Regions from separate parts of the Arthrobacter sp. zg-Y919 genome, predicted to be linked through region 1. Evidence: riboswitches for the same ligand, from Rfam matches in the RefSeq annotation. Region 1 holds a riboswitch; each other region holds the start of a gene.
What was found. Region 1 has a riboswitch for S-adenosylmethionine ahead of QNO10_RS00345 (cobalamin-independent methionine synthase II family protein). Riboswitches for the same ligand answer to the same signal wherever they lie in the genome.
Positions count from the first base shown of each region.

Region 2: it holds a riboswitch for S-adenosylmethionine, as region 1 does, so the genes downstream of both, QNO10_RS04455 (bifunctional o-acetylhomoserine/o-acetylserine sulfhydrylase) here and QNO10_RS00345 (cobalamin-independent methionine synthase II family protein) in region 1, are expected to answer to the same signal.
Region 3: it holds a riboswitch for S-adenosylmethionine, as region 1 does, so the genes downstream of both, QNO10_RS12040 (hypothetical protein) here and QNO10_RS00345 (cobalamin-independent methionine synthase II family protein) in region 1, are expected to answer to the same signal.

Region 1 is NZ_CP126242.1:71,594-73,850, forward strand. It holds gene QNO10_RS00345 (cobalamin-independent methionine synthase II family protein) at 1-941, opposite strand, end outside; SAM riboswitch class IV at 960-1,084, opposite strand; gene QNO10_RS00350 (peptide MFS transporter) at 1,216-2,257, opposite strand, start outside.
Region 2 is NZ_CP126242.1:943,578-945,834, reverse strand. It holds gene QNO10_RS04455 (bifunctional o-acetylhomoserine/o-acetylserine sulfhydrylase) at 1-1,286, opposite strand, end outside; SAM riboswitch class IV at 1,364-1,480, opposite strand; gene QNO10_RS04450 (VOC family protein) at 1,641-2,257, shown strand, end outside.
Region 3 is NZ_CP126242.1:2,558,251-2,560,507, reverse strand. It holds gene QNO10_RS12050 (NAD(P)H-hydrate dehydratase) at 1-27, shown strand, start outside; gene QNO10_RS12045 (CPBP family intramembrane glutamic endopeptidase) at 88-852, shown strand; gene QNO10_RS12040 (hypothetical protein) at 996-1,400, opposite strand; SAM riboswitch class IV at 1,416-1,548, opposite strand; gene QNO10_RS12035 (LLM class flavin-dependent oxidoreductase) at 2,024-2,257, opposite strand, start outside.

The DNA.
Region 1 (2,257 bases):
TCGTGCCGCACGTTTCCGGCTTCAAAGCTGTAGCCGCCCGCGTTGATCCGGAGCAGGGTGTCCACCAGATGCCGGAACTCGATGTCCGTGGTGTGCGGCCCGTGCCAGGAGCCCCAGCATAGGTGGAACCGGACCTGTTCCTCCGGGATGCCGCGCAGGGCGTAGTTCAGGGCCTCCACACGGACCTGCGTGAACCTCAGGTAGTCCTCGACGGACGGTTCGGGATTGATCTGGTCCCAGTTCTCCGCGATGGACGGGTCATCGATCTGGACAATCAGCCCGGCGTCGGCAATGGCCAGGTATTCCTCGTGCATGGCGTCCGCACACGCGTAAATGAACTCTTCCTCGGTGGCGTAGTACTCGTTGGCAATCCGGGAACAGGACCCGGGGGACAGTGACGCCAGGAAGCCTTCCGTCAGCCCCGCCGACGCCAGTCCCGCCTTGAGGTTGGCAATGTCGTTCGCCACGGCGTCGTACCCCGTGTATTCCACCGGGCCCGTGACCTTCGGGAAGACCTTCTGCGCGCCCGTGGTGATGCCCGACGACGGGTCGGAGTAGGCCGCGGAAAAGCGTTGCCGGTCGCGGCGGTCGCCGAAGCTGGTGAGGACCACACTGCCCGGTTCGGAGCGGTGCGGCCCCATGTCCCAGATTCCCGTTTCGGCCACGCTCAGGCCGGCGAGCCGGGAGAAGGAATAGGACCACCAGGCCCCGTAGTCGACGTCGGCGGACATTGCGTGGCCGTATTCGCCGTCGTTCGGAATGTCGATGCCGGCCTTCAGCTGGCGGGCCACCAGGTCGGCGACGGCGGCCTGCAGCAGCTCCGCGTACCCCCCGGTGTCTGCGGGATCGGCTTCGCGTGCCGCATTCGCGGCCAGCAGTTCAGGAGTACGGGGAAGGGAACCGGCGTGGGTGGTCAAAATGCGGTCAGTGCTTTTGCGCATGGCAGTCATCCTTGGGAAGCAGTGCTCTTGCCGGCACCGGACGCCCGGAAGGGCGGTGCAGGCCGCTTCGTCATCCGAACCACCCGCGAAGCATGGGGTTGGTGCACGGCCAAGTCGGAGCTTGGCGGCCGTGTCTCCTGAAGCTGGGACCCATCCTAACCACGTCCCTGGGGTGCAGCCAAGTATGTCTGAGGACACAAGCGGACACAAAAAAGGACGGCGGCACCGGAGAGTTCCGGTGCCGCCGTCCCTGCTGCAGTGGTGCGGGGTGCTGCTAGCGCACGCCGCCCATGAGCTTCTTGATCGACGGTGTCGCCGCGGCAAGGGCAATGCCCAGGATGATTGCGGTGACGCCGCTGAAGGTGAAGTAGCTGACTTCGGTTGCGGGATCGTAGAACTGTGCCAGCCAGCCGGCCAGGGTGGTGCCCAGGGAGACGGACAGGAAGAACAGGGCCACCATCTGGGTCCGGAAGACTTCCGGAGCCAGCTTGGTTGCCACCGACAGGCCGATCGGGGACAGGAACAGTTCAGCGAAGGTGAACAGCAGCAGGATCCCGGCCATGGCCAGCAGCGGGGTGCTGTTCGGGGCACCTCCGGAGAACGGAATGAAGGCCAGGAAGGCGAGGCCCATCACGGCCAGGCCCATGGCGAACTTCAGCGGGGAGGACGGCTGGCGGTCGCCCATCTTGGTCCACACACCGGCGAAGACCGCGGCGAAGATGATGATGAAGACCGGGTTAATGGACTGCACCCAGCTCGGCGGCATTTCCCAGCCGAAGATGCTGCGGTTCAGGGAGGTGTCCGCGTACATGGCAACCACCGTGAACTGCTGCTGGAACAAGGCCCAGAACGCAGCGCTGGCAATAAAGAGCGGCATGAAGGAGTACACCCGGCGGCGTTCCACCTGGTTCACCTTCTTGCTGCTGAGGATGATGACGAAGTAGGCGACGGAAGCCACGATGGCCACGGCCGCCATGACCACGGCGAGGTTCTTGGCGGTCAGGATGTTGAAGACAACGGCCAGCGCAATAACAACCAGACCGGCCACGGCAATGAGCCCGACCTTCATGTACTGCTGCTTCGGGAGCGGGTTGGCTACATGATGTGCGGATTCGGGCAGGTTCTTGCGGGTTACGCCGTACTGCACCAGACCGATGGCCATGCCGATGGCGGCCAGGCCGAAGCCGTAGTGGAAGCCGTACTCGGTCCAGGCCAGACCGGTCAGGATCGGGCCGATCAGGGCACCGATGTTGATGCCCATGTAGAAGATGGAGAAGCCGGCGTCGCGCCGCTGGTCCTTCTCGTCGTACAAGGTG
Region 2 (2,257 bases), 870 kb from region 1:
TCGAGGTCCGCGAGGATGTCGTCGATATGTTCGATGCCCACGGAGAGGCGGACCAGCCCCGGACTGACACCGGCCGCCAGCTGCGCTTCAGCTCCGAGCTGGCTGTGCGTGGTGGATGCCGGGTGGATCACCAGGGAGCGCACGTCCCCCACATTGGCCACGTGCGAGTGCAGTTCCAGTCCGTCGACGAAGCGTTTGCCGGCGTCTATGCCGCCCTCGATTTCGAAGGAGACAATGGCGCCGGTGCCGCGCGGACCGTAGGTGCGGCCACGGTCAAACCACGGACTGGACTCCAGGCCCGCGTACGCCACGGACACGACGTCGTCGTGCTGTTCCAGCCAGTTCGCGACGGCGACGGCGTTGGATACGTGCCGTTCGATCCGCAGGCTCAGGGTTTCCAGGCCCTGGGCAATCAGGAAGGCGTTGAAGGGCGACACCGCGGATCCGAGGTCGCGCAGCAGCTGGACGCGTGCCTTGAGGATGAACGCGAGGTTCGCCCCCAGCGCTCCGTTGACGCCCAGGTCCCGGGCGTAGACGAGCCCGTTGTAGCTTTCATCGGGCGTGTTGAAGCCGGGGAACTTCTCCGGATCGGCAGCGAAATCGAAGTTGCCCGAATCCACGATCACGCCGGCAATGGCGGTTCCGTGTCCGCCGAGGTACTTGGTGGCCGAGTGGACCACAATGTCGGCGCCCCACTCGATCGGGCGGATCAGGTACGGCGTCGACAGCGTGTTGTCCACAATCAGCGGAATGCCCGCGTCATGGGCCACGGCGCTGATGCCTTCCAGGTCCAGGACATCCTGCCGGGGGTTGGAAACCACCTCGCCGAAGAACGCCTTGGTGTTGGGCCGGACGGCGTCGCGCCATTGGTCCAGGTTGTCCGGGTCCTGCACGAAGGTGGTTTCAATACCGAACCGCTTCAGGGTGTGCTTCAGCAGGTTGTAGGTGCCGCCGTAGAGGCTGGGGCTGGCGACCACATGGTCGCCGGCCTGCGCCACGTTCAGCAGCGCGAAGGTTTCCGCCGCCTGTCCGGAAGCCAGCAGCAGGGCGCCGACGCCGCCCTCCAGCGACGCGATCCGGTTTTCCACCGCTTCCTGGGTGGGGTTGCCGATCCGGGTGTAAATGGGTTCCAGTTCGGCCAGCGCAAACCGGTTGGCTGCGGCTTCGGCACTGGGGAAAACGAAGGACGTTGTCTGGTAGATGGGCAGGGCACGTGCGCCGGTGACGGCGTCGGGCTCCTGGCCTACGTGGATCTGGCGGGTTTCAAATGACCAATCTGCACTCATGATGCTCCCTCAAACCAGGGGCCGCACAACGCCGCCGGGGTGCATCCGGGTACGCCGGATATCCGGTGGGGTCGTGGGACCCGCGCTTGCCGGACGCCCGTTTGGCGTACGGCCAGGTCTTCACCCGGGGCACCCCACCGCGGTTGGAGGGTTGCCGGCCAGCAAGCCGGGGCTATCTGCTGGCACTCATGACCTGCACCAATGGAAACCGAAACATCGGCGTTCTGCAAGCTCTGTGACGGACCATGAAAAAACCTGCCGCTACGGTGGCGGTTTGGTGCCGGAGAGGGAAAAAATCCGCACTTAGGCATCCCTTGGTCGAGACGGGTATCACAACGTGCCACAATGGGCCGCATGCGCTTGGACCATGTTTCTTATGCCTGTGAATCCGACGGTCTTCTGGCCACCACAGAGAGGATTGCCGCTGCTCTCGGTGCCGACTTCGTGAAGGGTGGCGTCCACCCCCGGTTCGGTACCCGCAATATGATCCTGCCCCTGGCCAACAACCAGTACGTCGAGGTGGTGGAGGTACTGAACCACCCGGCGTCGGACAAGGCGCCCTTCGGGCAGGCCGTGCGCCAGCGTTCCGAATGCGGCGGCGGCTGGATGGGCTGGTGTGTTGCCGTGGACGATCTCTCCCCCTTCGAGGAACGCCTGGGCCGGTCCTCCGTGCCGGGCAACCGCAAATTCCCCGACGGCCAGGAGCTCACCTGGCGGCAGATCGGCATCAACGGTCTCATCGCCGACCCGCAGGTGCCCTACCTGCTGCGCTGGGATGACAACACCGAGGAACTGCACCCCTCCAACGCGATCCCCGGCATGCCCGGCTCGGTGAAGCTGAAGTCGCTGACCATCGCCGGATCCGCTGCCCGCGTCACCGACTGGCTCGGCCATCCGGTGGAGAAGCCGCTGGAGAACGTGGACGTCACCTGGATTGCCCCTGCCGGCACGCCGGGCATCATGTCGGTCAC
Region 3 (2,257 bases), 600 kb from region 1:
CCTCCGGTGATCGCGGAGCTGAATTAGCGCAGGCCTGTATCCCCGCCGGATGCCCCATAGCTCCGGGATGGCCCATATCCTGAGGGTATGACTGCGAACGAATACCGGACCGGACCGGCGGGGCGTCCACCGGCGTCGATACCGTGGCTTTCCTACCGCTTCACCCGGCGGGATGCCGTGGCGGCCGGGTTCTATGTCCTGTTCCTGCTGGTCTTGAGTTTCGCACCGGGGCTCATTTTCCCGGTGCTGGTGATGGTGGTTCCGGATCCCCTCACCGCCTCCTACGTCCTGAACCTGGGCTTCTACGCAGTTGCCGGCCTTTTGGCCTTCCTTGCGGCCCGCCCGTATGTGGTGCGGGAAACGAAGATCCTGGCCACCCGCCCGGTGCTGACGCTGGCCCTGATTCCCGCGGGCGTCATCATCATGCTCATCGCCACCATGGCCGCTGTCCTGGTGACCGGGGACGTCCAGACCGCAGCGAACCAGGAAGCGGTCCAGGGGTTTGTCGGGTCCGTCTCGCCCTGGCTGATCATTCCCCTGATCGTGGTGCTGGCGCCCTTTGTGGAGGAGTACATCTTCCGGCACCTGCTGATCGGCAAGCTCAGCCGGTACTGGAATATCTGGGCCTGCGGCATCCTGTCGGTCCTGTTGTTCGCGTCCATCCACGTCGTGGGCAAGGAATCCCTCACCCTGCCGGTCTTGGTGCCTTACCTGGCGATGGGTGCCACCCTGGTCGGCCTCTATGTCTGGGCGGGCAACAACTTCATGCTGTCCTACGGGGTGCACGCGGCGAAGAACCTCCTGGGGGTGCTGGTGATGTACGCGGTCCCGCCGGAGCTGCTCCAGCAGTAGCAGGACGTCTCCGGCGGGCTGCTGCGGTCCCTTCTGTACAGCTGATGCTGGCTGCCGCGTCGGCGCCGTCGCCTTGTGTACAGCTGATGCTGGCCACGGACCCATCAGGGCGCATCTGCTGTACACAAGGTGAGCCTCGGCAGCTAGGAGCCGGCCTTTTCGATGCGCTCAGTTTCCGGTGCCCGGACCAGGGAGCCGTTGCACGGAACCACCCGCTCCGGCCGGGCTAAGTAGAAAAAAGAACTCCGCGCATCGGACTCGAACCCGCCGGGCACCATCAGCGTGGAATAGCGCTGGCACCACTGCGGGGTATCGACGGCGGCCCCCAGTGCGGTGGCGACGGCCGGAACATTGTGGAACCACATCAGGTGCTGGATTCCTTCGGACACCAGGTAAATGAGGTCCAGCTGCGGATCGGCCGTGGCTTCGACGTCCGACCACTGCTCCCAGCCCTCGAGACGGCGGCCGTGGATCCAATGGATGTTGTGCCCCGGCGCGAAGCCGCTGCAGTTGCTGAGACCGGATTTGCTGACACTGGAAATGCTCACAGTGGGTTCCTTTTCAGGTTGTCCTTGCCTGCAACGGACGAAGCAGGCCGCTTCGTCATCCGAACCACCCGCCGAACAGTGGGGTTGGTGTGGGGCCAGTCGGAGCTTTTATGCCCGGTTTCCCGGGCGGAGGCCACATCTCGTGAAGCTGAAAACTACTTTAGCGGAGGCCGCCGACATTTCGACAGGGGCCATTCCCGGGTGTGCGGTGGTGAGCGGTCCGGCGCCCATAGTCCGCAGCTCGCCTTCCGTCCGCGGAAGGTCCCGGGGCCGAATACCCTCGCACACTCCCCGCGGGAGGTGGGCCCGAAGGATGCGCTCCTCACCATCCGGGGCATTGCGGAAGATGACGGACGCACGAAGGTGACGGACGCACGAAGGCGCCGGGAGGAGACGGACCCACGAAGGGGTTTGGCAGGAGTCGACGCACACCCCAAGGCGGGCGGGAAGCAGCGGACCCACGAGGGCATGGCGAAAGGTGCCGGACGCACGAAGGGGCCTGGAGGAGGCGGCTTTAATATTCTCCACGAGCTCTGCGAGCGGGGAATTTCGTTGCCGCCGGATCCAGGCCCCGAAGGTGCCAAGGTTCCAGACCGCTGGGGGGGGGCACCCCCGGGACCGGCTTACCGCCAGCCGGCCCCCGGTGCCACGAGCTTGACGATGCTTTCCAGCAGCTGCGCGTTGTAGTCCACGCCCAGCTGGTTCGGCACGGTCACCAGGACCGTATCCGCTTCCTGAACGGCGGCATCCGCAGCCAGTTCCGCGGCGATGACGTCCGGTTCGCCGATGTAGCTCTTGCCGAACCGGGCCAGGTCGCCGTCTAGGTGGCCCACCTGGTCGCGGCCTTCGGCCTGGGC